3 regions of the Mesorhizobium sp. M6A.T.Cr.TU.014.01.1.1 genome follow, and region 2 is predicted to be linked to each of the others. Evidence: riboswitches for the same ligand, from Rfam matches in the RefSeq annotation. Region 2 holds a riboswitch; each other region holds the start of a gene.
The links. Region 2 has a riboswitch for thiamine pyrophosphate ahead of EN885_RS10415 (ABC transporter permease). Riboswitches for the same ligand answer to the same signal wherever they lie in the genome.
Positions count from the first base shown of each region.

Region 1: it holds a riboswitch for thiamine pyrophosphate, as region 2 does, so the genes downstream of both, thiC (phosphomethylpyrimidine synthase ThiC) here and EN885_RS10415 (ABC transporter permease) in region 2, are expected to answer to the same signal.
Region 3: it holds a riboswitch for thiamine pyrophosphate, as region 2 does, so the genes downstream of both, EN885_RS08080 (YkoF family thiamine/hydroxymethylpyrimidine-binding protein) here and EN885_RS10415 (ABC transporter permease) in region 2, are expected to answer to the same signal.

Region 1 is NZ_RZPG01000037.1:20,789-28,757, forward strand. It holds gene EN885_RS29930 (hydroxymethylpyrimidine/phosphomethylpyrimidine kinase) at 494-1,309, opposite strand; gene EN885_RS29935 (thiamine phosphate synthase) at 1,300-1,905, opposite strand; gene EN885_RS29940 (thiazole synthase) at 1,902-2,675, opposite strand; gene thiS (sulfur carrier protein ThiS) at 2,677-2,874, opposite strand; gene thiO (glycine oxidase ThiO) at 2,843-3,844, opposite strand; gene thiC (phosphomethylpyrimidine synthase ThiC) at 3,841-5,676, opposite strand; TPP riboswitch at 5,780-5,896, opposite strand; partial or broken gene EN885_RS29960 (aspartate 1-decarboxylase) at 6,014-6,271, opposite strand; gene EN885_RS29965 (hypothetical protein) at 6,562-6,771, opposite strand; gene EN885_RS29970 (hypothetical protein) at 6,962-7,162, opposite strand.
Region 2 is NZ_RZPG01000007.1:148,855-156,823, reverse strand. It holds gene EN885_RS10435 (ABC transporter ATP-binding protein) at 1-781, opposite strand, end outside; gene EN885_RS10430 (LLM class flavin-dependent oxidoreductase) at 958-2,253, opposite strand; gene EN885_RS10425 (ABC transporter substrate-binding protein) at 2,250-3,263, opposite strand; gene EN885_RS10420 (ABC transporter ATP-binding protein) at 3,260-4,018, opposite strand; gene EN885_RS10415 (ABC transporter permease) at 4,015-4,815, opposite strand; TPP riboswitch at 4,945-5,057, opposite strand; gene EN885_RS10410 (sulfite exporter TauE/SafE family protein) at 5,483-6,259, shown strand; gene EN885_RS10405 (superoxide dismutase family protein) at 6,414-6,923, shown strand; gene EN885_RS33520 (hypothetical protein) at 6,899-7,327, opposite strand; gene EN885_RS10390 (adenylate/guanylate cyclase domain-containing protein) at 7,472-7,969, opposite strand, start outside.
Region 3 is NZ_RZPG01000004.1:286,672-294,640, forward strand. It holds gene EN885_RS08065 (hypothetical protein) at 1-9, opposite strand, end outside; gene EN885_RS34125 (hypothetical protein) at 289-525, opposite strand; gene EN885_RS08070 (FAD-dependent oxidoreductase) at 458-1,099, opposite strand; gene EN885_RS08075 (aspartate aminotransferase family protein) at 1,374-2,750, shown strand; TPP riboswitch at 3,098-3,209, shown strand; gene EN885_RS08080 (YkoF family thiamine/hydroxymethylpyrimidine-binding protein) at 3,200-3,808, shown strand; gene EN885_RS08085 (MBL fold metallo-hydrolase) at 3,982-4,953, shown strand; gene EN885_RS08090 (alcohol dehydrogenase family protein) at 5,061-6,170, opposite strand; gene EN885_RS08095 (aspartate aminotransferase family protein) at 6,179-7,558, opposite strand; gene EN885_RS08100 (NAD-dependent succinate-semialdehyde dehydrogenase) at 7,594-7,969, opposite strand, start outside.

The DNA.
Region 1 (7,969 bases), on a different contig from region 2:
CAAGCCGGTTTGCTGGAAGCTGGTTGATCGAGCCCGCCGCTATATGGCGGATTGAAGTGCCCGGTAAAGTGGCTGAGTGACCGCGCGTCGCCCCTACTCCACCATAGATCAGCGTACCAGTTTTCCGGAACAAACTTGCGTGCTCTGAACAGCCGATGCAGCGCAAGGTGCGCAGCGATGTGTTAGCCGACCCAGTTTTCAGGTGCAACGTATCGACTGCTTTCGCAAGGGTTCTACGAACCTGTTTTCACATTTAGCGACCACAAGGAACGCGGTATCCTTTCGCGAGGGCGATCACCAGCGCTTATTGGGTCAAGAGGCGTAGTTTCGAAGGCGTGCATTGGCGTAAAGCTGGCTAGATGGAGAGTAGGAAATAGATGCTACTGCGCAACAACGTTCATGCTTTGTGCTTCGAAAGTCGCATAAAAGGGCAGTGTGGAACACAGCGTTGTAAGGATGGCATAGAGAAGTAGTAGCCCCTTCTTTAGTCTCGCTACGGGAAAAATTCTGGAAAATGGGTCTGCTTGGCTGGACGCAGAACGTTGTGCTTATTCAGCCGGCATTTCTGAAGCTTCTCGAACACGAACAGCTTGCCTTCGCGCACGCTGTCTTCGAGCGGCTTCGCCTTCGCCAGATGCGCCGCAATCGCGCTGGCCAGCATGCAACCTGTGCCGCGCATCGATGTTGCAAGGCGCGGTGTGTCGAAGCGCATTGGTTGGTGATCGGAGCGCAACAGAATATCGGTCGATTGAGGTCCCGACGCATGCCCACCCTTGATCAGCAGGGCTTGAGCGCCGGCGGCCAGCAGTCTTTTTCCTTGTTGGAGCGCTCCGTCCTCATCCGATGCCAGTTCGGAACCAATAAGGAGCGCCAGTTCAGGGAGGTTGGGCGTGACAATGCAGCAAAGCGGCATCAGATCGCGCTTCATGGCAGCGATAGCGCCTGCTTCCAGAAGTGCGCGGCCTGAGGTGGAGGCCAGCACAGGGTCGAGTACTGCGGAGACATGCGGGTATTTGCGCAGCACTGCGGCAACGGCAACAATGATCTTGGCAGTCGCCAGCATGCCGATCTTGATTGTGGCCACGTCGTTGGCCTGCAGCGCGGCGCACATCTGATTGGCCACCAGGCCGGGTGGCGAATGATGGATTTCGATCACGGCGTCGTGCGTTTGCACCGTTAGCGCTGTGACGGCCAGACAGGTGCGCACGCCAATGCCAGAGATCGTCTCGATGTCGCGTGCTATTCCAGCACCCCCGCTGGAATCTGATCCGCCAACGACAAGCACATGCGGTTCTCGTCTCATCGCCATCGGTCCGTCTTTTCGATCCATTCTCGCGTGCGCGCTTCGGGGTCGGAGCTCAACGTGATGTCGGTGACCACTGCCGCGCTGTTGGCTCCGGCCTCAAAGACGCCGTCGAGGCGGTCGGGGTTGAGGCCGCCGATGGCGACCAATGGGATCGGCGTCACTCGCCGGTTCCACTCGCTGATCCGCTCTAGCCCTTGTGGCGCCCACTTCATCTTCTTCAAGACGGTGGGATAGATCGGACCGAGCGCGACATAGTCGGGCTCAGCAAACATGGCCGTTTCCAGCTCGACATGATCATGCGTGCTCAACCCGAGCCTGACACCGGCTGACCGTATCCTCGAGAGGTCGGCGGTTTGCAGATCCTCCTGGCCGAGATGCACGAAATCGCAGCCCTCCTCGATTGCCAGGCGCCAATGATCGTTGACGATGAGCTGGCTTTTGTATTGGACACACAAGGCCTTCGACTTGCGGATCTCCGCGCGCAGCCCGGTTTCATCCATGGTTTTGATGCGAAGCTGAACCAGCTTGACGCCGAGCGGCGCCAACCGCTCGATCCAGGCAGCGCTGTCGACGATCAGGTAGAAGGGATCGAGCTTCATGAAAAAGCCGCACTCCCCAATGTCGGCGTCGATGGCTCGGCGACGTCGCGCGGTTCGAGCATTCCCGAGCCGAAAGCCGCACGACCGGCCTCGACCGCCTTGCCGAAAGCACGCGCCATGCCGACCGGATCGGCCGCCTTGGCGACCGCCGTGTTCAGGAGCACGGCGTCAAAGCCCAGTTCCATGACGGTCGCCGCGTGCGACGGCCGTCCGAGCCCGGCATCCACGATCAGCGGGACGCCAGGGAAATGTCTGCGCATCGAGCGTAGCGCCATGATGTTGATCGGCCCGATGGCGGAACCGATTGGTGCGCACCACGGCATCAAGACCTTGCAGCCCGCCGCAAGCAGCCGCTCGGCGGCAACAAGGTCGTCGGTGGTATAGGGGAATACCGAAAAGCCGTCCTCGGAAAGAATGCGGGCGGCTTCAACCAGGCCGAACACGTCCGGTTGTAGAGTGTCGTGGTTGCCGATCACTTCGAGCTTGATCCAGCTCGTCCCAAACACTTCGCGCGCCATTTTCGCGGTTGTGACCGCTTCCTTGACGGAGTGGCAGCCTGCCGTGTTGGGAAGGACTCTCGTGCCAAGCGAGCGGATCAGCGACCAGAATTTTTCGCCGGCCCTACCGCCTGCCATCTCACGTCGCAAGGAGACGGTCACTGCCGACGTGCCTGACGCCGTGATCGCGTCGGCAAGGATGGCCGGCGAAGGATACTGAGCCGTGCCGAGAAGCAGGCGGGAGGGAAGTGTCGTCCCGAGAAGATCGAACATGCTAGCCTCCCTGCATGGGCGAGAGGATTTCGATCCGGTCACCGTCGCTCAATCGGAACTCCGCCCGGTTGGCCTTGTGCACGAGGTCGCTGTTGACGGCCGTTGCCAGCCAATCGCCCTCATAGTCGAGCGCGGCAAGTAGCTCCGCCAGCGTGGTGGCGGCAACCTCATGCGCTTCGCCGTTGACCATTAGTTTCATGGGCAAGCTCCTTGGTTCTGTTTTGACTGAAAACCAGGTCGGCAGCCTGGCGCGCCATGGCGGGGGCGAGGAGAAAGCCGTGACGATAGAGCCCGTTGATTGCTATGATCTCGCCGTTCGTTTCGACGCGCGGCAGGTTGTCGGGAAAGGCCGGACGGACGCCGACACCGGTTTCAACGATCTCGGCCTCGCTCAAGGCCGGATAGAGGGCATAGGCGGCACCCAGCAGCTCCATCATCGATCGCGCCGTGACCGGTCCTGTGGACTGGCTTTCGATCATCGTCCCGCCAACCATGAAACGGTGATCGGTACGCGGCACCACGTAGAGCGGAAAGCGCGGATGAAGCAGCCGGACCGGGCGTGAGAGCGAAATGTCCGGCGTGCGCAGGATCAGCATCTCGCCGCGAACGCCGCGCAGCCCGTCGTCTTCTGCCGCCATCCCCGTGCAATCGATCTGACGATCGAAGCCGGAAACATGCCGGGCGTCGGTGCCGAAGTGGAATTCGACACCCATGGCTGCAAGCTTGTCATGAAGTGCCGCCATCGCCTGGCGCGGGTCGAGATGAGCCTCATCGGGGAAGAACAGTCCGCGCCGGAAGCGGCCGGCGAGATCGGGTTCCAGGAGTGCAATCTCGTCTTCATCGACACGCCGATGGCCGGACGTGCGGCTGGCGAACCGGTCAAGCTCGCCCGCATTCCGCGGTGCAGCAACAACCAGCGTTCCGGCCTGTGTCAACTGGCCGGACAGAACTGCATCCCACCAGCCGGCGGCATCGCGTCCGAGATCCAGCACTGGCTGCTCGGCGCTTTCACACTCGCACCATGGCGCCAGCATGCCGCCCGCGAACCACGATGCATTGCCGCCAAGGCCATGCCGGATCTCGGCGACTGTGACCGTCGCGCCGCGGGCGGTGAGTTCGAAGGCCGCGGTGAGGCCGGCGACGCCGGCCCCTTTGACCAGCACCCTCATGACGCTTCCGGCGCCTCTGGCATGACCCGTACGCCGGTCTCGTCTACCGGCAGGTAGAGATCGCCGCCATCGCGATATTTCGCCGCCATTGCCGCCATGCCCTCTTTCTGTGCCTCGGCGCGGATGTCGTGAGAAATACGCATGGAGCAGAATTTCGGCCCGCACATCGAGCAGAAATGTGCCATCTTGTGCGCCTGCTTGGGCAAGGTCTGGTCGTGGAAGGAGCGCGCGGTTTCGGGGTCGAGCGACAGGTTGAACTGGTCCTCCCAGCGGAACTCGAAGCGCGCGCGGGAAAGGGCATCATCCCTGACTTTCGCGGCCGGATGGCCCTTCGCCAGGTCGGCTGCATGGGCGGCGATCTTGTAGGTGATCACGCCAATCTTGACGTCGTTGCGATCGGGAAGGCCGAGATGCTCCTTCGGCGTGACGTAGCAGAGCATGGCGGTGCCAAACCAGCCGATCATGGCGGCGCCGATGCCCGAGGTGATGTGGTCATAGCCCGGGGCGATGTCGGTCGTCAGCGGTCCAAGCGTGTAGAAGGGCGCCTCGCCGCAGACGGCGAGCTGCTTTTCCATGTTCTCCTTGATCTTGTGCATCGGCACGTGGCCGGGGCCTTCGATCATTACCTGGCAATCCTTCGCCCAGGCGATCTGCGTCAGCTCGCCAAGCGTTTCCAGCTCGGCGAATTGTGCTGCGTCATTGGCGTCGGCGATCGAGCCGGGACGAAGACCGTCGCCGAGCGAAAAGGACACGTCATAGGCCCGGCAGATGTCGCAGATTTCGGCGAAGTGCTCGTAAAGGAAGCTTTCGCGGTGATGGTGCAGGCACCATTTGGCCATGATTGAGCCGCCGCGCGAGACAATGCCCGTGACCCGGTCGACGGTCAGCGGGATGTAATGCAGCCGCACACCGGCATGGATGGTGAAGTAGTCGACGCCTTGTTCGGCCTGCTCGATCAGCGTGTCTCGATAGACCTCCCAGCTCAGATCCTCGGCGATGCCGCCCACCTTCTCCAGCGCCTGATAGAGCGGCACCGTGCCGATCGGCACCGGCGCATTGCGCACGATCCAGTCGCGGATGTTGTGGATGTTGCGGCCGGTCGACAGGTCCATCACCGTATCGGCGCCCCAGCGGATCGCCCAGACCATCTTTTCGACCTCTTCGGCCATCGAGGAGGTGACCGCCGAGTTACCGATATTGGCGTTGATCTTCACCAGGAAATTGCGGCCGATTATCATCGGTTCGCTCTCGGGATGATTGATGTTGGCGGGAATGATCGCGCGTCCGCGTGCCACCTCATCGCGCACGAACTCCGGCGTGACGAAATCGGGGATGGCCGCGCCTAAGGCTTCGCCGTCGCGCTGCAGCTTGCCGCGCGACATCTGACGGCCGAGGTTCTCGCGGATGGCGACGAACTCCATTTCGGGGGTGATGATGCCGGCGCGCGCATAGGCAAGTTGGGTCACCGCCTTGCCTGCCTTGGCCCTGAGTGGCCGGCTGCGAATGGGAAATTCCGGCGTCAGGCGCTCACCGGTCACAAATCCGTTGTCCTCCGGCCGCACGTGGCGCCCGTCATAGGCCTCGACATCGCCGCGCGCGGTGATCCATTCGTGGCGAAGCCGGGCAAGACCGTTTTCAATGCTGGTTTCGACAGCCGGGTCGGTATAGGGGCCGGACGGATCGTAGACGGTGACGGGCGGCTCGCCCGCTGTCGGATGGACGGAGATTTCGCGCACCGGCACCTTGATCTGCGGGTGGAGGATGCCGGATTTGTGGACCTTGCGTGAGGCGGGCAGTGGTCCCGTCGACACGGCGGGGGGGAGGGCATTCATCGTGAGGCTCCTTTGCTCATGCATTGGAGACCCAGTTCTGTGCCGGAAGGATGAAAAGACGCTTCTGTCGACCTGCCGAAACAGGACCTCGGGCATAAACTCCCGCAAAGCGCTTGCACCGTCCCTACGCCAGTATGAACTGGATCAGGTTCAACGGGTCACTGCGCCGCGAAAGCAAGCAGTATCTCAGCCCCTTGCCGGGACTCCCCTGGTGAATGCGTCAGGTTGGACGGGCCGACGCTATCTTGTCAAGCGCATTCGGGCGCCTTCGGCCGGTGGCGATGACCGGCGGCCTGTCAAAACCGGGCGGAGAGCTCGCGCATGCATCGGGGACAAGTCACGCCCCGGAGACCAGGGCTGGAATGGCCAAAGCCTCTTTCGCTTCGTGAAGGATGGAGAAACTGTATCGGCCATGTGCGTCGAGATCGACCGAGTAGCTCAGGCGGTCACGGATGTGGTTATCCTGGTCGAAGGTGACGATTCGCGGCTTCAGCGAGGTGATTTGCACCTCGTCCAGGTAGATGGACTTGCAGATAATGATCTGGTCGTCGGGCTGGCAGGTGCGGGCGGCCGCTCGATTCAGGATGCAGCATCGGCGGCGTTCCCGATACCAATGACATCTTGCGGGCAACTTATGCAATCACCGGCTTCGTAAAACCCGACGGCGGCGGCCGTGTCCTGGCGCTGAGGATGTGCCGCTGTTCCAGCAGAGAAATCGCATGGGCCGCGGAGTTTTCGCTCTGCGAGGAAGAGTTGACGAAATCGTTTAGCTTGCTTGCAGTTTGTACGACCGCCTTTGAAAGCAACTAAGCTATTGCATTGATATGTTGGTGCGGCGATCGATCGCTACATATCCGGCCGCCATTATCCGAGTATTGGTCCGCCTCATGGCAATCCCTGCGGGGTCGTCGGCGGCCGGATCGGCCGCGCCCTCCAGTCATCAAAGAGGAAGCGACCGAGAATTCCGCTGCCGAAAACTTCCCTGGCTTGGCTATGCATGCGGTAGATGAGATCGCCGCCTACCGCGGCCTGGTCGAGGAAGGCATCGACGCGAAGAATATCGCCGCCCAGTTCGGACAGTCTGGTTATCGCCATGCGTCAGCGGCTCAGACTTGCGGTCTCGAGAGCGGCCTTTGGGGGTCACCTCCTTTTTGATTCAGAGGTTGGAAGACGGCTTCTCGTTACCCAATAGAAATGGCGACTACGGAACGCGATCGCGGCCATCAGGAAACACCTGTCTTCGGCTCAACCTCGACATGGCGTCCGATCGACCGCAGATATACAGCTATCTCGTCCATGAGATGATCGCGTTCGCCGTAGATTTCAGCAATCCTACGCAGCTGTGCTCGACGGCCCTCCGTTGCGCCGGCGTCAAATCAGCATCGCCAAAGACGTATCCCAAGTTGCCAATCGCGCAAATGTTGCAGCCGGCGTCCACAACTGATTGCACGAATGCCGGAATGTCTTTTTCTTGCATGGTCTTCATGTCGAATCTCTCGTGAATGGCGAGCTCGCGCCCCCATGCTGCCTTTTCAGCGTGTCCTCTGGGCGGCGCAAGCCTTGAGCGTGGTTGTGCCCGGGCAACCTCGACTATCCCGTCTGCCACGCTCTTTAGAGTCGGTGGGGTCTGGTGATCGCAGGCTGGGCCACTCAAAAGCCTGCAAGAAGAAAGTCATGGCGACCATTGCTCAAGATCGCAAGGGTGCGTGCAAGACCTTCCGTTGGCAGTCATGCACGCCCACTCAGAGAGAGTCCGGCCGCGGAAATTCTCCCTTATTCGTAAGAAAGCTCATTGAGCAACTGGGCATTGAGCAACTGGGTCTCACGTCGCGGGTCTCGTGTGCTTCACAGCCGAAAATAGGGTACCGCCGTGGCAATTCTCGAAAAGTGCAGGTTACCTCGTTCAGGACACGGCGGATTGCCTTCCGACGGCACCCTTGCTGCAACGTGCGACCTAACGAGACATATCTCGTTCGCGTTCCCTCGACCTGTCTTCGTATTGCTGCTTGCCCTGCGATTTCAGGCCCTCTGCTAGCTCCTCGGCCGCTCTTTGGCCTGCAATGTCACTATTCAAGATCATGTCCGGCATCCCTGGATGGTGATAACCGTAACGCGCATGCAGCTTCCCTCAAGCGCAGCGCGTATCCGTCGATTAGTTTCGTCGTCCGGAACCCGAAGCCCTTATCCGGCCTGGTGTATCCATCATTCAACCGGTATACCGTTCCAAACTTTGGCGGACCATTTACCTCAGGCATGATCATCTCGCGTGACATTGTTTTTTGGCGGCGCCATC
Region 2 (7,969 bases):
AGCTTCCGGCGATCATTACCACCAGTTGGATCAACCGCATGCTCATGTAGCTCAGCGACGTGCTGGCGGCCATGATGCGATAAGCATCGAGCTTGGTCTTGCGGTAGCTGGCGTTGTCGCGCGCGAAAAGATTGCGTTCGTGGTCCTCATTGGCGAACGCCTGCACCACCCGCATGCCGCCGACATTCTCCTCGATGCGAACATTGAAATCGCCGACCCGCCCGTAAAGCGCCTGCCAGTTGCGCGTCATGCGCGCGCCATAGCGGCTTGTCACCCAGGCGACCAGCGGCACAATTGCCGCTGTGATCAATGCAAGCTGCGGATTGACCAGGAACATCAGTGCGAAGGCGCCGAGGAAGGTCATGATCGCGATGAACAGGTCTTCGGGACCATGATGGGCGACCTCGCCGATTTCCTCCAGGTCCTTGGTGACGCGGGCGATGAGGTGGCCGGTCTTGTGGTTGTCATAGAAGCGGAACGAGAGCTTCTGCAGGTGATCGAAGCTCTTCCGACGCATCTCGGTCTCGATGTTGATGCCGAGCATATGACCCCAGTAAACCACGACCGCCATCAGTCCGGTGTTCAGCACATAGATGGCAAGCAGGCCGGCCGACGCAGCAAGGATCAGCAGCAATTGCTGCGTCGGCAGCAGGTCGTCCACGAACACCTTGACTGCCATCGGGAACCCAAGTTCCAGCATGCCAGACAGAACCGCACAGCAGAAATCCAGGATGAACAGACCCTTCCAGGGGCGGTAGTAGGAGAAAAATCTACGAAGCATTGGGACGCTTTTTCTGTTCGAAGGTCTGGATTGCCAGGAGCATGCCTGTGCGAGGGTGTCAATTCCGGCATGCTCGAAAGGGCGGGACGGTGATGACCTGTCCGCGCAGCAAAGCAGCGCCTGGCGGCTTACGGCGCTCTGATCGGACGAACGGGATTGGATCTGGACTCTGGACCCTAAAGCGTCGGAAGACCGTATCGCTGGCGAAGAGTGCGCCCGGCGCCGAAAACATCCGAACGCTCCAGCAAAGGCATTACCTCGTCGACGAAGCTTTGCAGGTCGGCGGGCATGACGGGCGCCATGACATTGAAGCCGTCGGCCGCTCGGCCCGCGAACCATTGCTGCATCGTGTCGGCGATGTCGCGGCCATTTCCGACGGCGAGCAGATGACCGCGGCCAGCTGCGAGGCGCATGAGCAACTGGCCTAGTGTCAGCCTGTCCCGCCTTGCGATTCCGACCAGCACGCCGACCCGGCTCTGGCTGGACTGGTTCGGCCGCGCGCTCGACAGGGGCGGTAGCGGCGCGTCGAGCTCGGCATCGGCTAGATCCTCGCCGAGGAATTCGCCGAGCTTGGCAAGGACATGGTCGGTCACGGTAAAGCCATTCAGCGCGGCCAGCCGCTCTTCGGCTGCTTGCCTGGTATGAGCGACGATCGGAACGATTCCCGGAAAGACCAGGACCGTGTCTGGATCGCGCCCGACGGCGGCCGCTCGTGATTTGATGTCGCGATAGAAGTCCTGCGCTTCCGTCAGCGTCGCCTGGACGGTGAACACGATGTCGGCGTAACGGGCGGCGAAGGCGCGGCCAGCTTCCGACGAGCCGGCCTGCGCCAGGAGCGGCCGACCTTGGGGCGATCGCGGCACGTTGAGCGGGCCCGCGGTGCGCACGAACGGACCGGCGTGATCGACGGGCCGGACCTTGTCAGGATCGAAGTATCGCCCGGCGGCCTTGTCCGGCGTCCGCGCATCGGGAGCCCAACTTTGCCAGAGCGCTATGGCTGCGTCGACCACGTCGGCTGCGCGGGCATAGCGCTCGTCATGCTCCGGCATGGCGTCCAGTCCGAAGTTACGGGCCTCGAGCACGTTGGACGAGGTGACGATGTTCCAGCCCACACGGCCTTTGCTGATGTGGTCGAGAGAGGCGAAGCGCCGGGCGAGGTGGAAAGGGTGATCGAAGCTGGTCGATGCAGTCCCGATCAGTCCGATCCTGCTGGTGACGGCAGCGATCGCCGATAGGATCAGCAGCGGATCCATCGCGTCGGAAAGATGCCGATCGGCACCACCCTGCAAGGCCAGCACATCGCCGAGGAACAGAGCGTCGAAATCGGCAGCCTCCGCGCGCCGGGCGATATCGACCCAGTAGGCCAGGCTGGTCGAGGCAAGCGGGTCGCTTTCGGGCATACGCCAACCGGCCTCGTGACTGCCGAGGCCGAAGATCACGGCATTGAGATGCATGCGCCGCGGCGGGCTCATTTTTGGTCGGCCAGATAGGCGTTGCTGTAAGAGGCCGCGAAATCGGGTCGTTCGCTGACCGGGTTTCCATCGCCGTCGCGCAGGATTTCGGCCTTGAACAGGTAGTCGCCGATAGCCTCCATCTTTGCGGGATCGATCGTGCCGATCGCCCCGGCGGGGCTTTGTAGATAGTGGCCGTCGACCAGCGCCTTCAGTGATGCCTCGATCAACGGACGGTTGGTCAGCACGTCGCTGTTTGCTCCGATCAGCATGTCAGCCGCTTCTTTCGGATGTTCGACGGCGAACGCGTAGCCGCGCCTAGTCGCGGCGATGAACGCGGTTGCCGTGTCCTTGTTTTTCTCGAGGTAGGCGCGGCTCGAGCCAATGAAATTGGTGTGTTGGTCGGGCACGCCGAAATCCGCGTAGCGGAAGGCGCGCTGGGCCTTGCCGTCAAGCTCCGCTTTGATCCCCTCCCAAGTGTAGACTTCGAGCGTAAAATCGACTGCGCCATTGGCCAAGGCCTCATAGGCAGAGGTGCCCAGCGTCACCGTTTCGAATTTGCCCTCGCCTCCGTCATGACGGATGATGGTGCCGATCAGCGCATTCTCCCAGGCGCTGCCGAAACCGCCATAGGTCAGTCCGTCCAGGTCCCTGGGGGATTGTATATCGGTGCGGTCCGCATTGAAGGCCAGCCTGCCGGTTTCCGTCTGCATGATGGCGTAGGTGGCGACGAGGTCGGCGCCGGCCGTGCGTTGGGTGAACAATCCTATGGATCCCAGTATACCGAAATCGGCCACGCGGTTGGCGATCAGCGTACCGGCCGCAGTGTCGGTGTAGGGCAGGATCTGCACGTCGAGCCCGGCCTCAGTGTAGAAGCCTTTCGCCCGGGCGACATAGAGCCCGACATGGTTTGTGTTCGGCGTCCAGTCGAGAGCGACGGTGACAGTCTGCTGGGCGAAGACGGGCGTGACGGGTCCGAGCCCGGCGATCAATGCGGCAGCGATGAAGAGGCGTCTGGAAAGCATGGTCATATCCTTTGGGCGAGCTGTGGATCGAGAAGGGTATCGAGGATGTCGGCTTCGATGGCGGTGGCTTCCGGAGAGGCAAGATCTTTGCGCGGGCGCGGAAGAGGAATGGCGATTTCGCGCAGCACGCGGGCAGGGCGGCCGCTCAGCACATAGATGCGATCGGACAGGAAGACCGCCTCGCGGATATCGTGGGTGATCAGCAGGACGGTCCAGCGATGTCGGTCCCACATCGTCTGAAGCCAGCGCTGCATGCCGGTGCGCGTGAGGGCGTCGAGTGCGCCGAACGGTTCGTCGAGCAACAGCATGGCACGGTCCTGCACGACGGTACGCAACAGCGCTGCGCGCTGGCGCATTCCGCCCGAGAGCTGCGCCGGATACTTTTGCTCGAAGCCCGCAAGGCCGAATTCGCCGAAGAGCGGCGACACCTTGTCGCGCGCCGCCTTGCGGGACATGCCCTGCACTTCAAGACCGAGCGCGGTGTTGTCGATAACCGTGCGCCAAGGCATCAGGGCATCGCGCTGCGGCATGAAGGCAAACGGTCGTCGCGCTTCGGCCAGTGGCCGGCCGTCGAAGTCGACATCGCCACCGTAGTCATCGAGATCGCCCGTCAGCAACCTGAAGATCGTGGATTTGCCGGCTCCGGAGGGGCCGAGGATTGAAACGAATTCGCCCGGCTCGACGTGCAGGGTGATGCCGGCAAGCACGTCGATATCGCCAAGACTCTTGCTGACTTGGCGCAGTTCCAGCCGCCTGCTCATGGTTTTCGTGCGGCATCGAGCCGCTCCCATGGCATGGCGGCGCGCTGGATCAGCACCGTGGCGGCAAACAGGGCCAGCGTGAGCAACGCGCTGACCAGCACGGCCGCGAGCACGAGATCGGGCCGGAAATTGTTCTTGGCGTTGAGCATGTAGATGCCGAGCCCTTTGGCCGCGCCGGCATATTCCGCGAAGATGGCGCCGACCACGGCATAGGTGATCGAGATGCGCAGCCCGGCGAAGAAATAGGGCAGCGAGGAGGGCAGGCGGGCCAGCAGGAAAATGCGCATGCGGGAAGCGCCCATCGAACTCAGAAGCGCCGAGATGTCCCGATCCGTCGATTCATAACCCTGCACCAGCGCGACCAGCATGGGAAAGAAAGTCACGAGCGCGACCAGCATGATCTTCGGCGTCAGCCCGAAGCCGAACCAGAGAACGACCAGCGGGGCGATCGCCACCAGCGGCAGGGTCTGACTGATAATGAATACCGGGAACAGGGCGCGGCGCAGCGGCTTGAAGAAGTCGATCAGCACCGAAAGGATGAAGGCAACGGCCAGCGAGCAGGCGAAACCCGCCAATGTGGCGCTGATGGTCGGCACGGTGTTGTCGAACAGCGCCTGGCGCTGCTGGATGGCTTGGGCGAGGACTCGTGACGGCGCCGGCAGCGTGGTGGGCGAGATGCCCGAGATGCGCGCATAGAGCTCCCAAGCCAAAACCAGCGTGCCGGCCGACAGCAAGGCCGGTCCGACCTTGGCGAACAAGGCTGCGATTCGCGGCGCAGCGGAGAAAGACTGGGACATGCGAGACCTCCGGCGCGAAAGATCAGCGCGGGGTCGGGCCGTTGGCCGCGACCGTGAGGTCGATCGTGATATGGTCCTCGGGCGGGCCCACGAAATCGCCGGACATCGGAAAAAGAAAAATCTGTGCGCCAGAAAACATCGCCCGCCTCGCTCCGCTGGTATTATCCAGATCAGCTCTAGGGTTTACGGGCTTGCAGCCCATCTCTCAGCCCCGACGATACGGAGCACCCCTGTGGATGGCGGCAATTAAACAGATAAAGGGTGGAGCTGCAAGTATGCGTCACGACCCGTGAAACCCTAGGTCAGAGGCGGCTGCCTCAGCAGTGGTCGCTCAGGTCGTCTCGCTACCGGATGGCATCATCAAAGATAGCATCGCTTGAGCGATTGGCGTGGTCTTTCGAGGACGGTAGATTAATGCGCGGCTTCAACTTAAGAGGGTGCTAAACTTGGCATCCTGTTCGAGATCGCTCTCAATATTTTGAGAGTCTACATGACTTTGAAGATATGAGGAAAGGCGTCGGTCGAGCGCACAGTTTCCCGTTCGTCGTCACCATTATCGATGCCAGGCGTTTAGTGAATTGTGGAAGCATGAAGACGCAATTGCACATGTTGCACGCGGCGGGTTCCTCTTCGCCAATTACGACCCGCGCTTTTATCGGAGAGCCAAATGCAAGAATTTCTTCTTTTTGCGTTCGTGGGGTTTGTAGCTCAAGCCGTGGACGGGGCTCTCGGCATGGCCTACGGCGTTGTTTCCTCGACAACACTACTGGGGTTTGGCGTGTCTCCTGCACACGCTTCGGCTTCAGTTCACGCTGCTGAGCTGTTTACCACTGCGGCCTCAGGTTCGGCTCACCTCTATCACCGCAACATTGACTGGAAGCTTTTCTGGCGGCTGATGCCATTTGGCGTGCTCGGCGGAGTTCTCGGCGCTTTTGTGCTCACCTCGTTCGAGGGAGCCATCATGAAGCCATATGTGACCACATACCTTGCGCTGGTCGGAGCTTGGCTCCTGTTCCGTTCATTCCGGCGGATCCCAAGCAATCCGGTCCCTGCAGGCGTGGTACCTCCCCTTGGGCTTGGTGGTGGATTTCTCGATGCCGCAGGGGGTGGCGGATGGGGACCAATCGTAACGACCGGCCTTCTCGGTTTTGGCGGGACGCCCCGCTACGTTATTGGCACGGTAAATGCCAGCGAGTTCCTTATCACATTCTCGGTGTCTCTGACCTTCTTGTTTGCGTTGCTAACGGGCCATTGGCAGGAGGCAGGAGAGCTAACCGAAAATCTGCTCTCCGTTGCCGGTTTGATCCTTGGCGGCGTGGTCGCAGCGCCGATGGCCGGATTGGTCGTGAAGTCAATCGCAGAAAAGACGCTCCTTAGGCTCGTTGGTATTCTCATCATACTGCTGGCAGGTTGGCAAACCGCGGAACTCTTCGAATTGGTGTAAACCAACGTCGTGACACTCATGACACGGAGATACTATCGAGTTCCACGCATCGCCCCGCTTCTCTAGCGGGCGCGCCGGAGACAAAACTCCATTCTCAAATGGAACGAAGAGGCCCCGTTGTTGTTTGGGGTCCTTGTAAACCGGAGGCCAACTGATGAATAATTTGCTTGCAACAACAGGATTGGCGCTGGCGGTCGCGATGCCTGCAGCGGCTCAGGACACCGCGACCGCGAAAGCCGAATTCGTCAACATGGCTGGCGAGAAGAATGGAACGGCCACGCTGACCGAGACGGCGCAGGGTGTGCTGATAGCGTTGGAGGTAACAGGACTGCCGGCGGGTGAATGGGTCGCGTTCCATGTTCATGAAACCGGAAAGTGCGACCATCAGACCGGCCATGACTCGGCAGGTGGGCACTTCAATCCGACGAATGCCGAACATGGATATCTCACTGGAAAAGGCCCGCACGCGGGCGACATGCCAAATCAGCGGGTCGGCGCCGACGGCGTTTTGCGTGCCCAGGCTTTCAACAGCATGGTCAAACTGGATGGTGGGGAAACGGCGATACGAGGCAAGGCATTGATGGTCCACGGCGGACAGGACGACTACAAAAGCCAGCCTGCCGGCGATGCCGGAAATCGTCAGGCCTGCGCCGTGATCGAGTGAGAAACCCCACGATGGGTAGCGGCCTGTCCGACATATGATCTGACCGGCGCTTCAACTCGGCGGCCAGGTAGTGTCGGAGCCTCTGGCATGAGGATAAGCCAGACGGTAAGCTCGTATCTGCAGAGGAATTGACGACGCAGCCATTGCGCCAAAGTTGGCTTCACTTTGCGACTGCCGGATGATTGCATGAACGATACTTCTCCTATGGGTGTGCCCGCCACGGGTCTTGCCCAGTCAGCCATTTCCGCCCGCGGCCTGGTCAAACGTTCGGCAAGCTGCGCGCCGTCGATCGTATCGATCTCGATGTGCCGCGCGGCATGATTTTCGCCATCCTGGGCCCGAACGGTGCCGATCACCGCACCGGTTTTCGTGGCACCGGGTAAGATAATCGCGGCGCTGAACATCGCTGCCCCGGAAAACCGGGTGCCGGAAGAGCGCATAGGCGAACTGGGCGACATGGTGGCGCGGGCCGCCCATCGGATTTCCGCCGCCCTTGGCTTTCGCTCGCCGGCTGCCAATGAGATAGCGAGTTGAACTGGTGCCAAACATCACGCGACCTCCTCGGCAGATTGCGACGAGGGGTGTATCTCCGGAACGGTGAAAACCGGCACCTCGCCCTTGAAGCCTTGGAGTTCGAACGCACCCGCCTGCACAACCGGCATTGATGCTCCCTGCGCAAATCCGGGACCAAGCACCAGAGGAATCCTCAGCTTTTTGGTCGTTGACTCGAGCCGTGCCGCGCGGTTCACCGGCGAGCCGATCGCGGTGTAGTCGAAGCGCCGTTCGGAGCCGAAATTCCCTACGGAGCAGACGCCAGTCTCGATGGCGACGCCGATTTCGATAGGGGGGTGCCCGCGCGCGGTGAACGTGGCGTTTTCGCGCTCCACCCGTTCGATCAGGGCAAGCCCCGCCTCGAGCGCGCGCTCGCGATGATCTGGCTGATCAAGCGGCGCGTTCCAGAAAGCTAGCACGGCATCGCCCATGAACTTATCGATGGTCCCGTCGCGCTTGAGTATCTCATCGGTCGCAAGGCCGAGAAAGTGATT
Region 3 (7,969 bases), on a different contig from region 2:
ACCGGCCATACGCGCCGGATCGCCGCCGCAAATCGTGAAAGCGCCTCCGCGGTCCGGCCAGGACCCGCAGCCTTCGGTTTCGCGTCGAGACTCGACGGCTCGAAGGACAAGAGCTCGGCCAGCGCCGAGGCAGTGCGCCATTCGGATAGCGCGTCGTCCCGGCGGAGTGGCGCGTGATCGTTGTCGAATCGCATCGAACCCTCCTCGTCATGGAGCCGACGGTTCCGGAGAGCTCGAGGCCTCCGGTGATCGGCTGTGATCGACAGACCGAGGTTCTGCGACCCCGGCTTACGGATGGCTTACGGGCGTTTGGATTATGCCTTTGGCAGCGGCACGCCCGCGCGGTGTCGGCTCGGGTATGGGATAGACCAGCCGCGAGAACGGCGCCCGGCCGGCGACCGAAAAATAATTGCCCTTGGCATAGCGAAGTTCCGGCACGAATTGCGGGTCGAGCCCGTCAAGTGAGCGGGCAAGCGTCGTGGCGCCAAGCCCGGCGGCGTTGATGAAGCGCGGTGGCGATCTCAAAGCGCTCGCCGCTGGTGCTGTCGACTGTGTCGAGAACCATGCGTCCACCCTCGAGGCGGCCGCAGACGATGCGGGTGTTGAGGCTGAGTGCCGCCCCGTGCTCCTCTACGTCGCCCCGCAAAGCAAGCATCAGGGCGTGGCTGATGCCGGTGGCGGGCGACAGCAGGGCGGCGGCCGTGCACCGCAGCTTGGGCTCCAGCGCGCGTGCCTCTGCTGCGGTCAAGGGTGTTAGGTCGCCCGCGCCGCAAGCAGAGGCGTTGGCCAGGATGGAAGCAAGCGCCGGCTCCTGTTCGGCATCTGTGGCGACGATGAGCTTGCCGCAGCGCGCATGCGGAACCGCCCGCTCCTCGCAATAACGGTAAAGCTGTTCCCGGCCTGCCACGCAGAGCCGGGCCTTCTGCGATCCGGCCGGATAGTAGATGCCCGCATGGATGACCTCGGAATTGCGCGAGCTGGTCCCGGTGCCGATGGCGTTCTCGGCTTCGAGGATCAGGGTGTCCAGGGCCGCGTTGCGCCATCTCTCGCGCAATCGCGAGGCCAATGACGCCGGCGCCGGCCACGATGCAGTCGACATGGTCCATGATCGGGCCACCTCAGCCTTGTTGTTGTGCTGCCGGTGAGCCGTTCGACGATCACGATCCGGCGATGCGCATAGGCGGCTCCGCGCAGGTTCTCGCGTTCTGCGACCTCGAAGCTGAAATTCAGCATGTCTGCGTCCACCCGCCAGCCCTTCCGAAAGGGCTTGACACCCTTACGAGAAACAGATGCATCCAACAGCATAATGCAAGAGGCGATACGCGCCGAAACGGCGGCAGGGCCTAGTCCCGGCATGCAGGACAGGAACCATCATGGACGCACGACCGAATTCTCCCGAAGCCCGCGACATCAGCTACCACATGCACGCCTACACCAATGCCCGCAAGCATGAGGAGGCAGGGCCGCTCGTGATCGAGAAGGGCGACGGCATCTATGTCGAGGATCTGGCCGGCAACCGCTACATCGAGGCGATGGCCGGGCTTTGGAGCGTCGCGGTCGGCTTCTCGGAGAAGCGGCTGGTCGATGCGGCGGTGCGCCAGATGTCCAAGCTGCCTTATTATCACGACTTCGGCTCCAAATCGCATTCGCCGCTGATCGATCTCGCCGAGAAGCTGGTGCAGATGGCGCCGGTGCCGATGAGCAAGGCGTATTTCACCAATTCCGGCTCCGAGGCCAACGACACGGCCATGAAGATGATCTGGTACCGGTCGAATGCGCTCGGCCAGCCGGCACGCAAGAAGATCATTAGCCGCATTCGCGGCTATCACGGCGTCACCATCGCCTCGGCAAGCCTGACCGGCCTGCCCAACAATCACATTTCCTTCGACCTGCCGATCGCCAATGTGCTGCACACGTCGACACCGCACCATTGGCGCGAGGCGCTGCCAGGCGAGAGCGAAGAGCAGTTTTCGAGCCGGCTTGCCGACGACTTGGAAAAGCTGATCCTGGCCGAGGGCCCGGAAACCATCGCCGCCTTCTTCGGCGAGCCGATCATGGGCGCCGGCGGCGTCATCGTTCCCCCGGCCGGCTACTGGGAGAAGATACAGGCGGTCCTGTCGAAGTACGACATCCTGATCGTCGCCGACGAGGTCATCTGCGGTTTTGGCCGAACCGGCGAGATGTTCGGTTCGCAGACCTTCGGCATCAGGCCTGACATCATGGTGCTGTCGAAGCAGATCTCTTCCTCCTACCTGCCGATCTCGGCCCTGCTGATCAACGAGAAAATGTTCGAGCCGATTGCCGACGAAAGCAATCGGATCGGCACCTTCGGTCATGGCTTCACCGGCGGCGGCCATCCCGTCGCGGCGGCGGTCGCGCTCGAGAACCTGAAGCTGATCGAGGAGCGCGACCTTGTCGGCAATGCGCGCACGGTCGGCGCGCATATGCAGAAACGGCTGCGCAACCTCGCTTCGCACCCGCTTGTCGGCGAGGTGCGTGGCGTCGGCCTGATCGCGGCGGTCGAACTGGTCGGCGATAAGGTGACCAAGACGCCGTGGGAGACGGCCGGCGCGCTGGGCGGGCTTGTCAACGGCTTCATGCAGCAGAACGGCGTCATCTCGCGCAACATGGGCGACGCGCTGGCCTTCTGCCCGCCGCTGATCATCACCGAGCCCCAGGTCGATCAGATGATCGACGCGTTTGAAAGATCGCTCGAAGCCGCGGTCAAGCAGGTCGGATCACAGAGCTGATCAGGTCGTCCAAAGCCAGAGCTGAATGGGCCTTGGTGATTGGCGAAGCCGAAGCGGTATCCATTCTCCCCCCTTGCGGGGGAGATGTCCGGTAGGACAGAGGGGGGTGTGAAGGATCGCCAACTTTCGACTTCAGCCTTGCCAACCCGAATCAGCTTGAGGGCGCGGCTGCGATCGATTTACAGGTCGGAGGGAAGCACCCCCTCTGCCTGCCGGCATCTCCCCCGCAAGGGGGGAGATCGGCAGCTTCGGCGGCGCCGCCAAGCTCGGTAATTGGTCTGAAGCGATTGCTGGGAACGATTGCCCTGGGCCACACTTGAACATCCGTTGCGCGGGTGCTACGTCGCCCATATCGACAGGGGCGCTCCGTATTGCCGGGGCTGAGATGGTGGGTGCAAGCCTTCGGTCCCTCAAGCTGATCTGGGTAATGCCAGCGGAGCGAGGCGACCATGTTTTCAGGTGCACAGATTTCCCTGTATCCGATGTGCGACGATTTCGTCGGCGTCATCCTTGGGGCGCTTTCGGCGCTCGATCCGTATCGACCGAATTTCCGCATCGAGACCGACGACATCTCGACGCTGATCGTCGGCCCGCCGGAACAGCTTTTCCCGGCCATGCGCGACCTCTTCGCATCGGCGGCGGCGAGTGGCGTGCATTGCGTGTTGTCGGCGACGGTGTCGCGCGGCTGTCCGGGCGAGCCTGACGATCCGATCTGCACACCGATTTCCGGCAGCAGCCACGAGCTGTCCCTGGCCGAGCGCATCGGCGCGGCGCGGGCGCATGTCGATGGTGCGAAAAAACTCGGACAAGAGGTCGCCGCGCAGTTCTCGCTCTATCCGCTCGGCGAGGGCCATCACATGGATGAGATCTACGGCTGCATCGACTTCCTCAAGATTTCGGGCGTCTTCGACAGGTCGAAGAATTTCTGCACGAAGCTGAGAGGCGATGCCGGACCGGTGTTCGCGACGCTGTCGGAAGCCTTCCTTCGCTTCGGCGCGCCGCAAGGCCATGTCGCGCTCGATCTCACTGTGTCGGCGAACAGCCCGAGTCCTTGTTAGGGCGTGTCGATATTCGGGGTGGGCGACGACGTCGATCGGCCGGCCCTCGGCCGCCACCGCGGCGGGATCGCGCTCAGGTGATGTCTCAGTTTAACTTGCGGCTCACGACCCAGCCGACCTTGTGCAGTGCCGACCGCCGTTGATATGCTCGATCATTCCGTCAGCGGGGAAGGATGTTCGATATTTCGCGTCGCGACCTGACACTTGGCGCGGCCGGTGCTCATGCTGCGTTTGGGCTCCACAAGCCGATCACGTTTGTCGACGCGGCCCGCGCTCAACACGCCGTCGCTCAACCTTTCCGAAAATACAAGGTTGGCGACATTGAAGTCTTTTCTCTGATTGATGGCATGCGTGACGTTCCCCTGCGGGAGGGTATGGTCAGGAATGTCAGCGTCGAACAGGTCAAGACGGCGTTGCGTGGTGCCGGTTTTCCCGACAATCAGGCGCCCCTGCGGTTTATCGTCATGGCGCTAAAGCTGCGCGATCAAGTGGTCTTGATCGACTCGGGTACCGGCGGTCATCCGATTTATGGTGAGGGGAACGGCCGGCTATTCGAGAGCATGGCTGCGGCGGGCCTTGACCCCAAGGCAGTCAAGACAATCCTGATCTCCCATCTGCACGGCGACCACATTTATGGCCTCATGAACAATGAGAGCAATGCGCAGGTCTTCCCGGATGCCGACATCGTGGTGCCCGCCGAGGAATTGAAATGGTGGACGCGCCCGGGAGTCGAGTCGATCGATCTCGGACCGACGCGCAAGGGCCTCGCTCAGCGCATTCAGGCTACGGTGGCTACGTGGAAAAACGTCAGGACCTTTGAGGGAGAACCAGAACTCCTACCTGGCGTGCACGCCGTTCAGGCCCCCGGCCATAGCCCGGGAATGGTCGCGCATCTGGTCACCTCGGGCGGCAAACAGCTCCTGATCAGCGCTGACGTGGTCAATCTTGCGCCCCATGTTTCAACAAATCCCGAGTGGCAGCTTGCTATCGACCAGGATCCGCAAATGGCCGTCGAAACGCGAAGGAAGATCTTCGATCGCGCGGTCGCCGACAAGCTCACCATTTCGGGTACTCACTGGTTGATGCCGAACGTCGGCACGTTGTCCAAGGATGGCAACGGCTACGTATTCGCAGCCGACGGGTAATATCACAGTACCCGCTGCCAACTGGACGACGACGGCTGCCGTGCCGGACGAACCGGTCGGCGTCAGACGTCGAACGCAGAACCAAGCGAGAGCGATAATCTTGGCTATCAACGGGTCGCTGCGAGATCCGAAATGGCGTCTGGAACGACCACCAGCTTGCCGACGAAATCCTTGGCGATGAAATCCGCTTGGGCGCGGTGGAAATCGGAGAGCTTGTAGACGCCGCCGACCAGCGGCCGGATCTTCTTGTCTTCGATGTAGCGAACAATACGGCGGAAGTCGTGCCGCGTGCCCTGGCTCGAGCCGTGCAACTGCAACTGCTTGAGATACATGGTGCGCAGATCGAGCTGCACGACCGGGCCGGCAATTGCGCCGGCTGTGGTGTAGCGGCCTTCGGGCCTGAGGATGCGCAGCAGATCGTTGAAGATCGCGCCGCCGACCAGATCGGCAACCACGTCGATCGGCTGGCCGCCGGTTGCCTCATTTACCGCAGCCGGCAGGTCGGCCACACCCCGGATGATCACCGCCTCGGCGCCGATGTCGAGCACGGCCTGTTCCTTGCCCTTGCCGACGACTGCATAGGGGACGGCGCCGCGCGCCCGCGCCAGCTGCACGATGCCGGAGCCGACGCCGCCCGACGCGCCGGTGACCAGCACGCGCTCGCCGGCCTTCAATGCGGCGCGTTCCAGCATCTGCTCGCCGGTGAGATAGGCGCAGCAGAAGGTGGCGAGTTCGACATCGGTCAACTCGGTGTCGACGACATGGGCGTTCTCGGCCGGCACGGTCTGATACTCGGCATAGCCGCCGTCACGGCCGTGGCCCATATAGTCGATGTCGGCGAGTGAATCGTCGTCGCGGTTGTAGATGGAGAAGTCGACCATCACCCGCTCGCCGATACGGTCCGGCGAGACACCATCGCCGACTGAGGCGATGTGGCCGACCGTGTCGGTGCCCTGGATGCGCGGGAAGATCAGCGTGTTGCCCTGACGCCGCCAGGTCGATACGGCGGCAGCATCTTCCTCCGTGCCATAGGCGCCCTGTCGCACCCAGACATCGGTGTTGTTCATGCCGCAAGCGGTGACCTTGATCAGCACTTCGTCAGGCGCGGGCGAGGGCACTTTCACGTCGGTGCGGTAGACGAGCTTTTCCGGTCCGCCGTGACCAGTCAGCTGCACGGCGGCCATGGTGGCGGGGAGGGTTTTGGTCATGGCGTTCATGTCAGTTTTCAGATGTTGGCAAACACGCTCTTCACCGCATCCGCCGTCTTCGACACGACGATGTCGGCCTCTTCGCGCGTCAGGCAGAGCGGCGGCGCGAAGCCGAGAATGTCGCCTTGCGGCATGGCGCGGCCGATGACGCCGCTTGCCGCAAGGGCGGTAGCGACCTGCGGCCCGATCTTCTGCGAGGCGTCGAAGAACACGCGGTCGTCCCGGTCGGCGACGAACTCGATTGCCGCCAGCATGCCGTCGCCGCGGACGTCACCGACATGTTTGTGGCCGCCGACGGCTTTCGTCAGTTCGGCGCGGAAATAGGCGCCGGTCTCGCCGGCGTTGGTCACCAGGTCCATCTCGTCGATCAGCTCGAGATTGGCGACGCCGGCGGCAACGCAGATCGGATGCGCCGAATAGGTCCAGCCATGGCCTATGCTGCCGAGCTTGTCGGAACCCTGCACCAGCACCTGCCAGACCTTGTCTGCGACGATGACGCCCGACAGCGGCGCATAGGCCGAGGTCAGGCCCTTGGCGATGGTGATCAGGTCGGGCTTGATGCCGTAGTGGTCGGAGCCGAACATGGTGCCCAGCCGGCCGAAGCCGGTGACCACTTCGTCGGCGACCAGCAGCACATCGTATTTCTTCAGCACCGCCTGGATCTTTTCCCAGTAGAGGACGGGCGGCGGCACGATGCCGCCGGTGCCGAGGATCGGCTCGCCGATGAAGGCGGCGACCGTGTCCGGGCCCTCGGCCAGGATCATCTCTTCGAGCTTGTCGGCGCAGTGTTGGGAAAACTGTTCCTCGCTCATCGAGCGGTCGGCGCGGCGGAAATAGTAGGGCGCCTCGGTGTGCAGGATCGGCGCACGCGGCAGGTCGAAGGTGTTGTGGAACAGGTCGAGCCCGGTCAGCGAACCGGTCATGACGCCGGAGCCATGATAGCCGCGCCAGCGCGAGATGATCTTCTTCTTCTCCGGCCGGCCGAGCACGTTGTTGTAGTACCAGATCAGCTTGATGTTGGTCTCGTTGGCGTCGGAGCCGGAGAGGCCGAAATAGACCCTCGACATCCCTTGCGGGGCGCGGTCGATGATCATCTTGGAGAGCGTGATCGACGCCTCGGTGCCGTGGCCGACATAGGCATGGTAGTAGGCGAGGTTCTTGGCTTGCGCGGCGATGGCGTCCGCGATTTTCTGGCGGCCATAGCCGACATTGACGCAGTAAAGCCCGGCGAAAGCATCGATGCTCTTGCGCCCATTATTGTCCCAGATGGTGACGCCTTCGCCGCCGGCGATGATGCGGGTCGGGCTCTCGCCGCGCGCGTGGGTGCCCATATGGGTCGAGGGATGGAAGAAGTGGTCGCGGTCCCAAGCGGCGAGTTCGTTGGACTGGTCGAGCATCTTTTTTACTCCTAAGGAAAAGTGTGGGGCGCGGCCTAGGCCACATCCAGGCAGAGGTATTTGAGATCGGTAAAGGCTTCGAGCCCATGGCGCGAGCCCTCGCGGCCGATGCCGGACTGTTTGACGCCGCCGAACGGGATCGGCGCGCCGGTGATCTTGACCCGGTTGATGGCGACCATGCCGTAGTCGAGCGCGCGGCCCATGCGCAACTGGCGGCCGCCGTTCTCGGTGACGACATAGGCGACGAGGCCGTACTCGGTGGCGTTGGCGCGGGCGACGACTTCCTCTTCGCTGTCGAAGGGCGTCAGCGCGGCGACCGGACCAAAAGTTTCCTCGCGCATGATCAGCGCGTCGTCGGTGACATCGGCCAGCAGGGTCGGCTGGTAGAACAGCGGTCCTGCAGAATCGCGT